Regions from separate parts of the Devosia sp. MDV22-iso42 genome, predicted to be linked through region 3. Evidence: predicted binding sites of a transcription regulator. Region 3 holds the regulator's gene; each other region holds the start of a gene.

Region 1 (3,565 bases), on a different contig from region 3:
TTGATGGCGCCGACGAGACCGGCCTCGGGGGCAAAGATGAAGCGGAAGGCCACGCCGGCAGCCGGTGCGGCAATGGCATAGGGCCAGACAAAGACCGACTGGAACAGTCGCGTGCCCTTGAGCGAGCGATCGACGAATACCGCCAGGGTCAGCGCCATGGCCATCGACAGGATGGTGGTGCAGCTGGCGTAGAACGCGCTGCGGGCCACGGTGCTCCAGTAGTCGCTGTCGCGGAAGATGTTGAGAAAATTGTCCCAGCCGACCCAGCTATTGCCGCCACCCCAGGGCTGTTCGAGCGTGAACGCCCAGTAGAGCGCCTGCGTGGTGGGCCAGTAGAAAAACACCATGACCAGCAGCAATTGCGGCCCGATCAGCAGCCAGGGCAGGGAGCCATTGTTGAAAAATGCGCGACGTTCCATGGGGCACCCGCTTTAGAGCCAAGAGAATGGGTGCGGGCGACCATGCCGCCCGCACCCGCGATTAAGCCGATCAGGGGAGAACGGCATCCTTGTAGGTGGCCTGGAAGCGGCGCAGGATCTCGTTACCCTTGGCATCGAAGCTTTCCAGCGCAGTCTGGACCGGGGTGTTGTTGAACATCACGTCCTGCATGGTCTTGACCATTTCGGCGCGGATCGAGGCGTAATTGCCCAGGCGGATGCCGCGGGTGTTTTCGGTCGGCGGGGTGAAGGTCAGGCTTTCAATGGCCTTTTCGCGGCCCTTGTAGGGAGCTTCGTTGTAGAAGCCCTTGGCGGTCATGGCTTCAAAGCCGGTATTGGTGACGGGGATATAACCGGTCACGGTCGACCACCATTCGGTCTGCTCAGGGGTGGCCAGGAAGTTGTAGAACGCGGCCGCGCCCTTGTATTCTTCTTCCGACTTGCCCTTGAGGGTCCACAGCGAGGCGCCGCCGACGAGGCTATTGGTGCGCTCATGGCCTTCGAGCATGGGCAGCATGGCGACGTCCCAGTTCAGGCCATCGACGGCCTTGGCAATAACGCTGCCATGGCTGGCGATCGAGCCCGAGAAAATCTGGCAATTGCCATTGGCAAACGAGTCCAGATCGCCTTCGCCGACATCCTTGCCCTTATGGACAAACAGGCCTTCGTCATACATGGCCTTGAACCAGGTCAGCTGGTCCACGAACAGGCCCTTGCTGACAACCATTTCGGCGTCGAGGCCGCCAAAGCCATTGCCCTTGGTGGCGATGGGCTGGTTGTGGATGGCCGAGAACTGCTCGAACCACTGCCAGGCACCGGCTGGGTCAAATGCCACGGGGCATTCGTAGCCGGCTTCCTTCATCTTGCGGGCGACGTCTTCGACTTCGGTCCAGGTGGTGGGCAGGCCGTCAAAGCCGACCTTGGCCAGGGCGTCGGTGTTGTAATAGATCATCGCCGTCGAGGAGTTGAACGGCATCGACAGCAGTTCGCCCTTCGAGGTCGAATAATAGGAAGCGATGCCGGAGAAATAGTTCGACCAGTCGATGTCGAAGCCGTTTTCGGTCATCAGCTGACCGATCGGCAGATAGGCCTGGCTCAGCATCAGGTCGAGCGTGCCGGCGTCGAAGATCTGCGTGACGGTGGGCTGCTTGTTGGCGCGGAACGCGGCAATCGTGTTCTGCAGGTTGGTGTCGTAGTCATTCTGGCTGATGCAGACGATCTCGTAGTCGGCCTGCGACTCGTTGAAGGTCTTGCACATGTCCTGGATGCGGTCGCTCAGGTCGCCCGACAAGCCATACCAGAACTCGAACTTGGTCTGAGCCATGACGGGGGAGGCGGTCAGCGCGATAACGGCGAGGGTGGAGGCTGCACCGAGCAGCGTGTTGCGTGTCATTTGGAACGTCTCCGGGAAAGCTTGTGCCAAGGGTTGGCGGGCGGACTCCTAGAACCCCTGTTTGACGGTTCCCTTGCGGATTGGTGACTGTTCACCGACAGTTGCATGACGAGTCGATGAACGTGCCTCAGTCGCCAAACTGTCATCATCTTGCGCTAGCGCAGGGGCGCATCGCCCCGATAGAAACCCAGAAATGAGCTGCCATGAACAGTGTCGCCCTCGGAGACCTCGTCCTCACCAATGCCCGGATCGTCTTGGCCAGTGAGGTGCTGGAGGGCTCCGTGCGCGTGGACGGCGGCGTCATCACCGATATCGGCACGCCCAGCCGGACCGGCACCGACCTGGACGGGGATTACCTGATCCCGGGCCTGGTCGAGCTGCATACCGACCACCTCGAGACCCATTATGCGCCGCGCCCCAAGGTGCGCTGGAACCCGGTGGCCGCCGTGCAGGCGCATGACGCCCAGGTCGCCGCTTCGGGCATTACCACCGTGCTCGACGCCATCCGCATCGGGCTCGACGAACAGACCGATATCGGCGCCGAGGACATGCGCACCCTGGCCGGCGCCATCCGCGCCGGCAACGAAGCCGGAAGGCTGCGGGCGGAACACTTCATCCACCTGCGCTGCGAGGTCTCGGCCCCCGATTGTCTCGAAAGCTTCCTCGCCATCATCGACGATCCGCAGGTGCGCCTGGCCTCGCTGATGGACCACGCTCCCGGCCAGCGCCAGTTCGCCAGCCTCGACGCCTACAAGGCCTATTACCAGGGCAAGACCAAGATGAGCGACGCCCAGCTCGACGAGTTCTCCGAGCGCCGCAACCGCCAGTCCCAGGCCCATGCCGGCCCGTTCCGCCGCGCCATTGCCGATATCTGCCATGACAAGGGTATCGTGCTGGCCAGCCATGACGACGCCACCCGCGCCCATGTCGAGGAGGCGGTCGATCTGGGCCTGCACATTGCCGAATTCCCCACCACGCTGGAAGCCGCCCGCGCCTCGCGCCAGGCCGGCATGGCCATTCTGATGGGCGGCCCCAATGTGGTGCGCGGTGGTTCGCATTCCGGCAATGTCTCGGCGCGGGTTCTGGCCGAGGCCGATCTGCTCGATATTCTGTCGTCCGACTACATTCCCTTCTCCATGCTGCAATCGGCATTTTCGCTCGCCGACAATGTGGAGGGGATAAGTCTGCCCAAGGCCGTGCAGCTGGTGACCAAACGCCCGGCCGAGGCCGGCGGTTTCCAGGACCGCGGCGAGATTGCCGTGGGCAAGCGCGCCGATTTCGTGCATCTGCGCATCGAGGACGGTATTCCCATCGTCCTTACCGTCTATCGGGAAGGTCGCCGCGTCATATGAAGGGCAATTTTGTCGCCGTGGTCGGGCCCAGTGGCGCCGGCAAGGACAGCCTGATCGGCTTTGCCCGCGCGCGGCTTGAGCCCACCGGGCTGATCCATGTCGTGCGTCGCGTGGTGACGCGGCTGGCCGATGGCGGCAGCGAAGACCATGACAGCATGGACGAGGCCAGCTTTGCCCAGGCCGAGCAGGACGGCGCCTTTGCCCTGACCTGGGAGGCGCACGGCCTGCGCTATGGCCTGCCCATTTCGCTCGAAGACGACCTGCGCGCGGGCAGGGTGGTGGTGGCCAATCTGTCGCGCGCCATGATCGCGGCGCTGGTCGCGCGCTATCCCGATGCCGTGGTCGTGGCGGTATCGGCCGACCGCGACGTCATCGCGCGTCGG
Region 2 (3,565 bases), on a different contig from region 3:
TGTCGGCCAGCGAGAGCGCGGCGCTGGAGGCGCTGGAGGAGGCTGGCGTGGTCGGCGCGGTCGAGGATGTGCCGATCGGCAGCTATCGCACCGGATCGGACAGCGACGGATCGGCACTGGTGGATGTCGACATTTATCCCCTGCTGGTGGAGACGCAGCTTACGGAATGGAAGGAACAGGGCCAGCGCCTGCGCCACTGGGCCGTGGTATCTGAGGCGCAGCGCCTGCTGGTCGACCCGGCGCTGGGCAGGATTGCCGTGGCCCTGGCCCGGCGGTTTGGCTGAGGTCAGCCAACCAGCTGGTTGAGCACCAGGAAGACCAGGGCGGCCAGCAAGGCCGAGGCCGGCACCGTGATGACCCAGGCGGCGGCGATGCCCAGCACATGGCGGCGGCGAACCAGGCGCCGGCGGGCCTGTTGCCGGTCCTTGGACAGGGCCTGTTCGGGCGTGGCATTGAGCATGGCCGGATCGACGAAGCGGGCATCGACCGGTACCGAATTGCCCTTCATGTCGCGCTGGGCAATATATTCGCGCAGGAAGCCGACCCCGAAAATGGCACCCACTGCAATATGGGTGGAAGAGACCGGCAGGCCCAGCGCCGAGGCAGCCAGCACAGTTGCGGCGGCTGACAGCGCCACGCAATAGGCGCGGATCTCGTTGAGCTTGGTGATCTGCTCGCCGACGGTGCGGATCAGGCGCGGGCCGAACAGGGCCAGGCCTAGGGCGATACCCACACCACCGATGCACAGGACCCAGAGCGGCAGGGCCAGATTGGCTGATTGCACGCCGCCGGTCTGGACGGCGTTGACGATGGCGGCAAAGGGACCGATCGCATTGGCAACGTCATTGGCGCCATGGGCAAACGAGAGCAGGGCGGCCGCCACGATCAGCGGCAGGCGGAACAGCTTGGCGATGTGCTTCTTGCGGTTCTCGATGCGCAGCGACTGGCGCCGGACCATCGGCATGGCAACAATCCAGCCCAGCGCGGCAAAGCCGACCCCAAGGGCCAGAACGGTGCCGAGACCGGGTGTCCAGACACGCTTGAGACCCTTGGTGGCCAGGTACATGGCAAAAATGCCGGTCATCAGCGCTACCATGACCGGCACCCAGACGCGGGCTGCCGAGATCTTGTCGATCCGGGTGGTGATGGTGGAGCGGACCACCGAGAGCAGAAGGGCAGCGAAGACACCGCCCAGCACTGGTGAGATCACCCAACTGACGGTGATGGTGCCGATGACCGGCCAGGCGACCGAGCCAAAGCCGGCCGCGGCGATGCCGGCACCGACCACGCCGCCGACCACGGCATGGGTCGTCGAGACGGGGGCGCCGATAATGGTGGCCAGGTTGACCCATAGGGCGGAGGCCAGCAGGGCGGCCATCATCACCAGCACGAAGGTATCCGTGTCCAACTGCTGGCCCACCAGCAGGTCGCGGGCCACGGTATTGACCACATCGCCGCCAGCCAGCAGGGCGCCGGCGGCTTCAAAGATGGCGGCAATCAGCAGGGCGCCGGCCATGGTCAGCGCCTTGGAGCCCACGGCCGGGCCCATATTGTTGGCCACGTCATTGGCGCCGACATTGAGCGCCATGTACCCGGCGATCGCGGCGGCAATGACGACCAGATAGCTGTGCGGGCCGCCGGTGACGAGAAAACTTGCCCAGACCGCGGCGGCGAGCAGGAAGACCAGCGCAATGCCGGGAGCGGCAAGCGAACGGGCCAGGTCATGGGTGGCGGTCTGCAGGCCGGTGACCCGTTTGAGGTCCTTGTCCAGCGCGGGCTTGGCCATTGTCATCTATCCGTCACATGAAGCGTGCCGCGGCAATAGCATTGCCAGCGCAAATGGCCACCCCTTTATGGCTGGCGACCCCAGTTGTTTGCCGGTGGCGAGGCGGGAGAGCTGGCGGCGGGCAAATGCCGCTCCTGCCACCCCGCCGTGCGGCCTTGACTTCATTGCGCACTTGCTCTTATCAATGCGGCCAGAATTTTTTGCAGGAGAGGTCCCGTGCGGGCACTCATTCTCGTAGTAGGCAGGCGCATCGGCACCGTGGGATAACATCCCGCGCGATAGCTGGTGCGCCGAAAACAGGTCCCGAACGGGGCCTTTTTTATTGCCCGGTTTTCGCCGCTACGAGATTGGGCTCCCAATTTGGATTTAGGGAAGGACAGAACAATGACCGAAAGAATGACCGGCGCTGAAATGGTTATCCAGGCGCTGACCGATCAGGGGGTCGAGCATATTTTCGGTTATCCGGGCGGCGCTGCCCTGCCGATCTATGACGCCATGTTCCAGCAGGAGGCGCTGCAGCACATCCTGGTGCGGCACGAGCAGGGCGCCACGCATATGGCCGAGGGCTATGCCCGCTCGACCGGCAAGCCGGGCGTCGTGCTGGTGACGTCGGGGCCGGGGGCCACCAATGCGGTGACCGGGCTGACCGATGCGCTGATGGATTCCATCCCCATGGTCTGCATCACCGCCCAGGTGCCCACCACGCTGATCGGCACCGATGCCTTCCAGGAATGTGACACGGTCGGCATTACCCGCAGCTGCACCAAGTATAATTACCTGGTCAAGCGCATCGAAGACCTGCCGCGCATCATGCACGAGGCGTTTCTGATCGCCACCACCGGCCGGCCCGGTCCGGTGGTGATCGACATCCCCAAGGATGTGCAGTTCGCGGTTGGCGACTATTACAAGCCTGATCTCGAAACGCTGCGCCATCAGAGCTATCGCCCGCAGGTGGATGGCGACGCTGCCGCCATCGAAGCAGCAGTCGAGCTGATGCTCAAGGCCGAGCGGCCGATCTTTTATACCGGCGGCGGCGTGATCAATGCCGGTCCCGAAGCATCCAAGCATCTGCGCGAACTGGCCGAGCTGACCGGCTTTCCCGTGACCTCGACGCTGATGGGCCTGGGGGCTTTCCCGGCCTCCAATCCGCAATGGATGGGCATGCTGGGCATGCACGGCACCTACGAGGCAAACCTGGCCATGCATGACTGCGACGTCATGATCAATATCGGCGCGCGCTTTGACGACCGCATTACCGGCCGCATCGACGCCTTCTCGCCGGGCAGCCGCAAGATCCATGTCGATATCGATCCCTCTTCCATCAACAAGGTGGTGCGGGTCGACGTGCCGATCATCGGCGACTGCGAGCGGGTGCTGGCCGAAATGGTGCGCGTCTGGCGCAGCAAGACCAACCAGAGCCGCACCGAGGCGCTGGCGCCCTGGTGGAAGCAGATCGAGACCTGGCGGGCCGTGGATTCGCTCGGCTACAAGAATTCCGACACGGTGATCAAGCCGCAATATGCCATCGAGCGGCTCTACGCGGCCAGCCAGAAGCAGGGCAAGGAAGTCTATATTACCACCGAGGTGGGCCAGCACCAGATGTGGGCGGCCCAGCATTTCCACTTCGACCAGCCCAATCGCTGGATGACCTCGGGGGGCCTGGGGACCATGGGCTATGGCCTGCCGGCTGCGGTCGGCGTGCAGGTGGCCCACCCCGATGCGCTGGTGATCGACATTGCCGGCGAAGCCAGCGTGCAGATGACCATGCAGGAGATGTCG
Region 3 (3,565 bases):
CCATCTACGACAACGTCGCCTATGGCCCCAAGATCCACGGCCTCGCGCGCTCCAAGACCGATCTCGACGAAATGGTCGTCTCCTCGCTGCGCAAGGCAGGCCTCTTCGAAGAGGTCAAGGACCGCCTGCAGGAGCCCGGCACCAGCCTCTCGGGTGGTCAGCAGCAGCGCCTGTGCATCGCCCGCGCCATCGCCGTCGGTCCCCAGGTCATCCTGATGGATGAGCCCTGCTCGGCCCTCGACCCGATCGCCACCGCCATCATCGAGGAACTGATCGACGAGCTGCGCGAAAACTACACCATCGTCATCGTCACCCACTCCATGCAGCAGGCCGCCCGCGTCAGCCAGCGCACGGCCTTCTTCCACCTGGGCAACCTGATCGAGGAAGGTGTCACCGAGGACATCTTCACAAACCCGGCGCACAAGCAGACCCAGGATTACATCATGGGCCGCATCGGCTAGTCCGGCCGCCCGCTCAAATGCGCGAACCGGCCCCGGCCGGTTCCCCGCCCCCAGGTTCAGAGGAACACCATGGCCCCCGATCATATCGTCTCGTCCTACAATGACGAACTCGTCGCCCTCGCCCAGACCATTGCCGAGATGGGTGGCCAGGTTGAAGTGGCCATCGAGAATGGCACCAAGGCCCTGCTCAAGCTCGATCGCGAGCTGGCGGACCTCACCATCATCGCCGATCAGCGCATCGACGACATGCAGCGCAAGATCGACGACATGGCCGTCTCCATGATCGCCCGCCGCCAGCCCATGGCCTCGGACCTGCGCTCCATCATCACGGCCATCCACGTCGCTTCCGATCTCGAGCGCGTCGGCGACATGGCCAAGCAGCTGGCCCGCCGCTCGCTCAAGATCGAGGGGCTCACCCTGCAGCCCACCTTCTACAACGGCGTGCGCAACATGACCGCCCTGGTGCTGCGCCAGATCAAGGAATCGCTGGACGCCTATTCCAACCGCGATGCCGAGGGCGCCATCCAGGTCTGCAACCGCGATGACGAGGTGGATGCCATGTACACCTCCCTGTTCCGCGAACTGCTCACCTACATGATGGAAGATCCGCGCAACATCACCCCCTGCACCCATCTGCTGTTCTGCGCCAAGAGCCTGGAACGCATTGGCGACCACGCCACCAATATCGCCGAACGTGCCTATTACCTGCAGACCGGCAAGCAGCTTTCGAGCGATGTCGAAGAACTGCAGCGCACGCAGATCAAGGCGTAGAGCAAATGCCGGCCACCATTCTCGTCGTCGAGGACGAAGGCGATATCGCCATCCTCCTGCGTTACAATCTCGAGGCCGAGGGCTTCCGCGTCGTGACCGCCGAAACCGGCGACGAGGCCCAGCATGCCATCCAGGACAAGCTGCCCGATCTGATCCTGCTCGACTGGATGCTGCCCGAAATCTCCGGCATCGAGCTGTGCCGGCGCCTGCGCGCCCGCGAGGAAACCGCCCGCGTGCCCATCATCATGCTCACCGCCCGCGGTGAGGAGGAAGAGCGCGTCCGGGGTCTCGCCACCGGCGCCGACGACTATGTGGTCAAGCCCTTCTCGGTGCCCGAACTGATCGCCCGCATCCACGCGCTGCTGCGCCGCGCCAATCCAAACCTGGTCACCGCCGCGCTCAAGGTCGGCGATCTCGAGCTCGACCGCACCACCCACCGGGTCCGCCGCGCCGCCCGCGACGTCCATCTCGGCCCCACCGAATACCGCCTGCTCGAATATCTGATGCGCCATCCCGGTCGCGTCTACTCCCGCGAACAGCTCCTCGATGGCGTCTGGGGCAATGACGTCTATGTCGACGAGCGCACCGTCGACGTCCATATCGGCCGCCTCCGCCGCGCCATCAATCGCGGCCGCGAAACCGACCCCATCCGCACCGTCCGCGGCGCCGGCTACGCCTTCGACGAAAGATTCGCCCAGGTCGCCTGAGACCCCTCGCCCCCACCCAGCCTCCCCCTGGAGGGGAGGAACAGCGCAGTGCTTGCCTGAATTGGTACCCCAACCGCGATGGGTCTCTCCCCCTTCAGGGAGAGGCTGGGTGAGGGCTTCCCTCATGGCAGGCACGGCAGGTGCATTCCCCCTCACACCTCTGGCGTATCGCGCAGCGGCATGTCGTCGTCCAGCCGCACCGTCTGCCGTTCGATCATCCGGTGCACGCGCGGCGGGCCGTCGCCGCGGTGCAGGCCGCGCAGCAGCTCGGTATTTTCCGCATCGGCCTTGGTGCGCCGCAGATTGTGCCGCACATAGTCGATCCAGGTCGGCACGTGATAGCTCTCCACCCAGAGTTCAGGCTGTTCCAGGTCGCGCAGCAGGGCCCATTGCCGCGCCCCGTCGCGGATGCGGATGCGCCGGCGGTCGGCCATCAGCGCCAGGAAGCGCGGGATGTCGGCCTGCTCGATGCGATAGTCGATCATCACCATGATCGGCCCGCTGCGCGCCCGCAGGTTGAGCTTGAGAATGGGCTCGTTGAAGGTGCCCAGCGGATTGAGGTCGCGCGAATTGAACTGCGGCAGCGGCAGCCGCAGCCCCACCGCTGCACAGACCAGCAGCACCCAGCCCGCCATGGCCAGCGCCCAGTCCGGCCCGAAGGCATCGGCGCTGAGGCCCCAGATCCAGCTGCCGGCCGCCATGCCGCCAAAGGTCGCCGTCTGGTACAGCGACAGGGCCCGCCCCACCACCCAGCGCGGCGCGGACAGCTGGATGGAGACGTTGAACAGCGACAGCGCCAGCACCCAACAGGCGCCCGCCGGCAGCAGCACGAAATGGCTCAGCAGCGGATCACGGCTGAAGCCCAGGCCGGCGCAGCTGATGGCAAAGCCGATGCACGCCGCCCGCACGATGATTTCATTGCTGTAGCGCTCGCGCACCCGGCCATTGAGAAAGGCCCCGCCGATCGCGCCCAGCCCGAAGCAGCCCAGCAGCGTGCCATAGGCCAGCGCGCCGCCGCCGACATATTCGGCCGCCACCGAGGGCAGCAGCGCCAGCACGGCAATCGCCGCCAGCCCGAACAGGAAGCCGCGCAGCAGCACGGTGGTCAGGTTGGGCGACAGCGACACATAGCGGATGCCCGCCCACATGGCGCTGCCGAATTTCTCGCGCGGCAGGCGGTTGGGCACGCGTTCGGGCTTCCAGCGCCCCAGCGCCAGCAGCAGCGGCCCATAGGACAGCGCATTGACCGCAAAGGCGGCACCCGCGCCGGCCAGGGCCACGATCAGCCCGCCCACCGCCGGGCCGACGCTGCGCATCATGTTGAAACCCATCGAGTTGAGCGTCACCGCGCCGGGCAGTTCCTCCCGCGGCACGATATCGCCCATCGAGGCCTGCCAGGACGGGTTGAACAGCGCCGTGCCGCAGCCGATCAGAAAGGTGAAGCTCAGCAGCAGCCAGGGCGTGAGCAGGCCCAGATAGGCCAGCACGGCCAGCGTGATCGAGATCACCATCATGCCACCCTGCGCGATCAGCATGACCACGCGGCGGTCGAAATTGTCCGCCAGCGCCCCGGCGGCCAGCGAAAACACCATGATCGGCAGGGTGGTAGACGCCTGCACCAGCGCG
Region 4 (3,565 bases), on a different contig from region 3:
GACCCTCATTGAGGCTCTGCTGTTCCTTGGCGGCGTGATATTCGGCGTTTTCGGACAGATCGCCATGAGCGCGCGCTTCCGAGATGGCCTCGACAATGCGGCGGCGCTCGGTGGCAGTGCGGTGCTCATATTCGGCAGCAAGGGCCTTCTGGCCGCCCACCGTCATCGGGATCTTTTCCATTTTCGTCGCCTCCAATCGGCACGTCAGTCAATAGCTTTCACCCCAGCCAAAATCCGTTCGGCCTACGCTTCACGATAAGTTTTAGGGGAGAGCAGGCTCAAATTGCCCGGACACCGCGTTGCGGTCAAGCCGGTGTGGTCAGGAAGATGGTCATGTCCACACGCGCTTTCAAGCCTGAAGCCCGCCAATGAGAGGGCCGATCATGCGTTCCCTGGCCCATGTTACCCTGCTGTCGCTGCTGCTTTCCTCGTCTGCCCTGGCGCAAAGCGTCGACTCCAGCGCCGGCCCGCTCGCGGCACAGGTGCTGGCCGAGGGGCTCGACCATCCCTGGGCGTTGGTCTTCCTGCCCGATGGGCGGCTGCTAGTGACCGAGCGCAGCGGCCAACTGCTGGTGCTGACCAATGGCGTGGCCGGCGCGCCGGTGGCCGGCACGCCCGACGTCTACAACCGGGGGCAGGGCGGATTGCTCGACGTGGCGCTGGCGCCGGACTTTGCCGAGAGCGGCCGGATTTATCTCAGCTTTGCCGAAACCGCCGCCCATGCCGGGCAGCAGCGCGGGCAGGGCACGGCGGTGATGGCGGCGCGGCTGGTGCTGGAGGGCGATAGCGGACGGCTCGAGGATCAGAAGGTGATCTTCCGGATGAACAAGTTCACCACCACCAACCGGCATTTCGGCTCGCGCGTGGTGGTGGGGCTCGATGGCAACCTCTTCGTAACGCTGGGCGATCGCGGCGATGCCGACCGCGCCCAGGATTTTGGCGATCATGCCGGGGCGGTGGTCCGCATTGCGCCGGACGGCACGGCGCCAGCCGACAATCCGCGGCCGGCGGGCTGGGCACCGGAGCTGTGGAGCAAGGGGCATCGCAATCCACAGGGGGCGACGCTGCGGGCGGACGGGCAATTGTTCACCGTCGAGCATGGCGCGCGCGGCGGTGATGAGGTCAATAATCCGCAGCCGGGCGGCAATTATGGCTGGCCGGTGATTTCCTATGGCCAGGACTATTCCGGGCTGTCGATCGGGGAAGGCACGCAAAAGCCGGGGCTGGAGCAGCCGCTGACCTATTGGGATCCGTCGATCTCGCCCTCGGGGCTGGATTTTTACGAGGGTGCGCTGTTGCCCGGCTGGCAGGGCGACCTGCTGACCGGCGGGCTCAGCGGACATGTGCTGGTGCGGCTCGATATGGAGGGCGATGCCATTGTCGGCGAGGAACGGCTGTTCGCCGGCCAGCTGGGGCGGATCCGCGACGTCAAGAGTGGGCCGGACGGGGCGATCTACCTGCTCACTGATGCGGAAAACGGCCAGCTGATCCGGGTGGCGCCACAGGGGAAATAGCGGCGCGCGGCCGGTTATGGCTGGGCGGGATTTTGCCGCGAAGCGGCCGGTTCCTGCCATTCGAGCGTAGCTCTCATGGCCTTCTCGTCTAAAATCGCTCCACAGGGAGCGATTTTGCCACTGCGTGGCCGACTCGAAGTGTCACAAAAGCGTAATCTGGCTGTGTGTAGTGGCGCGCAAACCGGAGAGCTGCCCATGCGTGACTTCGCCAGCCAGAGTGACCTCGATCGCATCCGCGCGGAAATCACCGACAGTCTTGATGAAGAGCTGGAGCTACAGTTCGAGGACGAGCAGCTCGAGGCGCTGGCGAGTAGCGAGGCACGGCCGGGTGGCAGGACGTTGGACCGGCGCATTTATTTCCGCGAGCTGTTCCGCATGCAGCACGAGCTGGTGCGGCTGCAGGACTGGATCGCCCATCACCGGCTCAAGGTGGCGGTGGTGTTCGAGGGGCGCGACTCGGCAGGCAAGGGCGGCGCCATCAAGCGCATTACCCAGCGGCTCAATCCGCGTGTCTGCCGCGTGGTGGCGCTGCCGGCGCCGAGCGACCGGGAAAAGACGCAGTGGTATTTCCAGCGCTATGTGCCGCACCTGCCGGCGGCGGGCGAAATGGTGCTGTTCGACCGCTCCTGGTACAACCGGGCGGGCGTCGAGCGGGTGATGGGCTTTTGCACGCCGGCCGAGCTCGAGGAGTTCTTCCGCACCGTGCCCGATTTCGAGAAGATGCTGATCGGCTCGGGCATCATCCTGATCAAGTTCTGGTTCTCGATCAGCAATGAGGAGCAGGAATTCCGCTTCCGCATGCGGATCGACGATCCGCTCAAGCAGTGGAAGCTGTCGCCCATGGATATGGAATCGCGCCGCCACTGGGAGGACTATACCAAGGCCAAGGAAGACATGCTGGCGCGCACCCACACGGCAGACTCGCCGTGGTGGATCGTCGATGCCGATGACAAGAAGCGGGCGCGGCTCAATACCATTGCTCATCTGCTCTCGGCCATTCCCTATGCCGACGTGCCCAAGCCGGAAGTGGTACTGCCCGAGCGCATCCGGCATCCGGACTATGCGCGCGGCCCGGTGCCGGCGGAAATGTATGTGAAGTCGGTGTATTGAGGCAGGGCGGAACCTGCACCCTGCCTAAACGTACCCCCACCTCATTCCCTCCCCACAAGGGGGAGGGAGGCGATGAACACCGGCGCCCGAGCTGGCGCCTCCCTCCCCTCGATGGCGAGGGACTGAGGGTGGGGTGAGGAGAGCCACTGCCTACGTTGTTGCGCAAAAGGGCGTGCTGAAGGCTTGCTTGTCCTTTCGCATGCTCAGACAATGTCCCAAAAGGGTGGAGCAGGGTCATGGCTGACGGCAAGCAGATCGTGGGGGGCGGGCCCAAGAAGGTGCTCTATACGCTGGCCACCATTGGCCGCATGGGCGTGGGCAAGGCCGCCAAGGCGCTGACCGCCAAGAATGCCTGCAAGGCCTGTGCCTATGGCATGGGCGGGCAGCGCGGCGGCATGACCAATGAACTCAACGAATTTCCCTCGGTCTGCAACAAGAGCGTGCAGGCGCAATCGACCGATATCCAGCCGGCCATTCCCCTGCCGATCTTCGAGCACGACCTGGCCGACCTGGCCGAGCTGACGGGCAAGGAGATGGAGCATCTGGGCCGGCTGGGCACGCCGCTGTTCAAGGCGCGCGGGGCCAATCGCTTCACCCCGGTCGACTGGGAATTTGCCCTGGCCCATGCGGCGCAGAAGCTGAGCGCGACCGCGCCGCAGCGCAGCTTTTTCTATTCCTCCGGCCGCTCGTCCAACGAGGCGGGGTTCCTGTTCCAGCTGCTGGCGCGGGCCTATGGCACCAACAATGTCAATAACTGCTCCTATTACTGCCATCAGGCGACCAGCGAGGGGCTGGCCACGACGATCGGCAAGGCAACGTCGAGCGTCGAGCTGGAGGATCTGACCGGGGCTGACCTGATCTTTGTCATCGGCGCCAATCCATCGTCCAACCATCCGCGCTTCATCCATATGCTCAAGAACTGCCGCGAGCGGGGCGGGCAG

The links. The regulator PhoB, encoded in region 3, activates phosphate uptake and scavenging genes when phosphate is short. The targets are predictions, from matches to a motif close to TGTCATNNANCTGTCAT.
Region 1: AC4NN3_RS00840 (alpha-D-ribose 1-methylphosphonate 5-triphosphate diphosphatase) is a predicted target of PhoB. The motif match lies at 1,925-1,941, and genes of this name have one in related genera.
Region 2: AC4NN3_RS08800 (inorganic phosphate transporter) is a predicted target of PhoB. The motif match lies at 1,787-1,803, and genes of this name have one in related genera.
Region 4: ppk2 (polyphosphate kinase 2) is a predicted target of PhoB. The motif match lies at 1,654-1,670, and genes of this name have one in related genera.

The regions. Positions count from the first base shown of each region.
Region 1 covers NZ_JBZVWR010000002.1:60,287-63,851, forward strand. The annotation lists gene AC4NN3_RS00830 (ABC transporter permease subunit) at 1-419, opposite strand, end outside; gene AC4NN3_RS00835 (extracellular solute-binding protein) at 490-1,830, opposite strand; gene AC4NN3_RS00840 (alpha-D-ribose 1-methylphosphonate 5-triphosphate diphosphatase) at 2,034-3,182, shown strand; gene phnN (phosphonate metabolism protein/1,5-bisphosphokinase (PRPP-forming) PhnN) at 3,179-3,565, shown strand, end outside.
Region 2 covers NZ_JBZVWR010000007.1:269,895-273,459, forward strand. The annotation lists gene AC4NN3_RS08795 (NUDIX hydrolase) at 1-284, shown strand, start outside; gene AC4NN3_RS08800 (inorganic phosphate transporter) at 287-1,786, opposite strand; gene AC4NN3_RS08805 (acetolactate synthase 3 large subunit) at 2,171-3,565, shown strand, end outside.
Region 3 covers NZ_JBZVWR010000012.1:291,227-294,791, reverse strand. The annotation lists gene pstB (phosphate ABC transporter ATP-binding protein PstB) at 1-461, shown strand, start outside; gene phoU (phosphate signaling complex protein PhoU) at 531-1,232, shown strand; gene phoB (phosphate regulon transcriptional regulator PhoB) at 1,238-1,939, shown strand; gene AC4NN3_RS16315 (MFS transporter) at 2,092-3,565, opposite strand, start outside.
Region 4 covers NZ_JBZVWR010000007.1:185,193-188,757, forward strand. The annotation lists gene greA (transcription elongation factor GreA) at 1-181, opposite strand, end outside; gene AC4NN3_RS08400 (PQQ-dependent sugar dehydrogenase) at 384-1,514, shown strand; gene ppk2 (polyphosphate kinase 2) at 1,710-2,624, shown strand; gene AC4NN3_RS08410 (FdhF/YdeP family oxidoreductase) at 2,861-3,565, shown strand, end outside.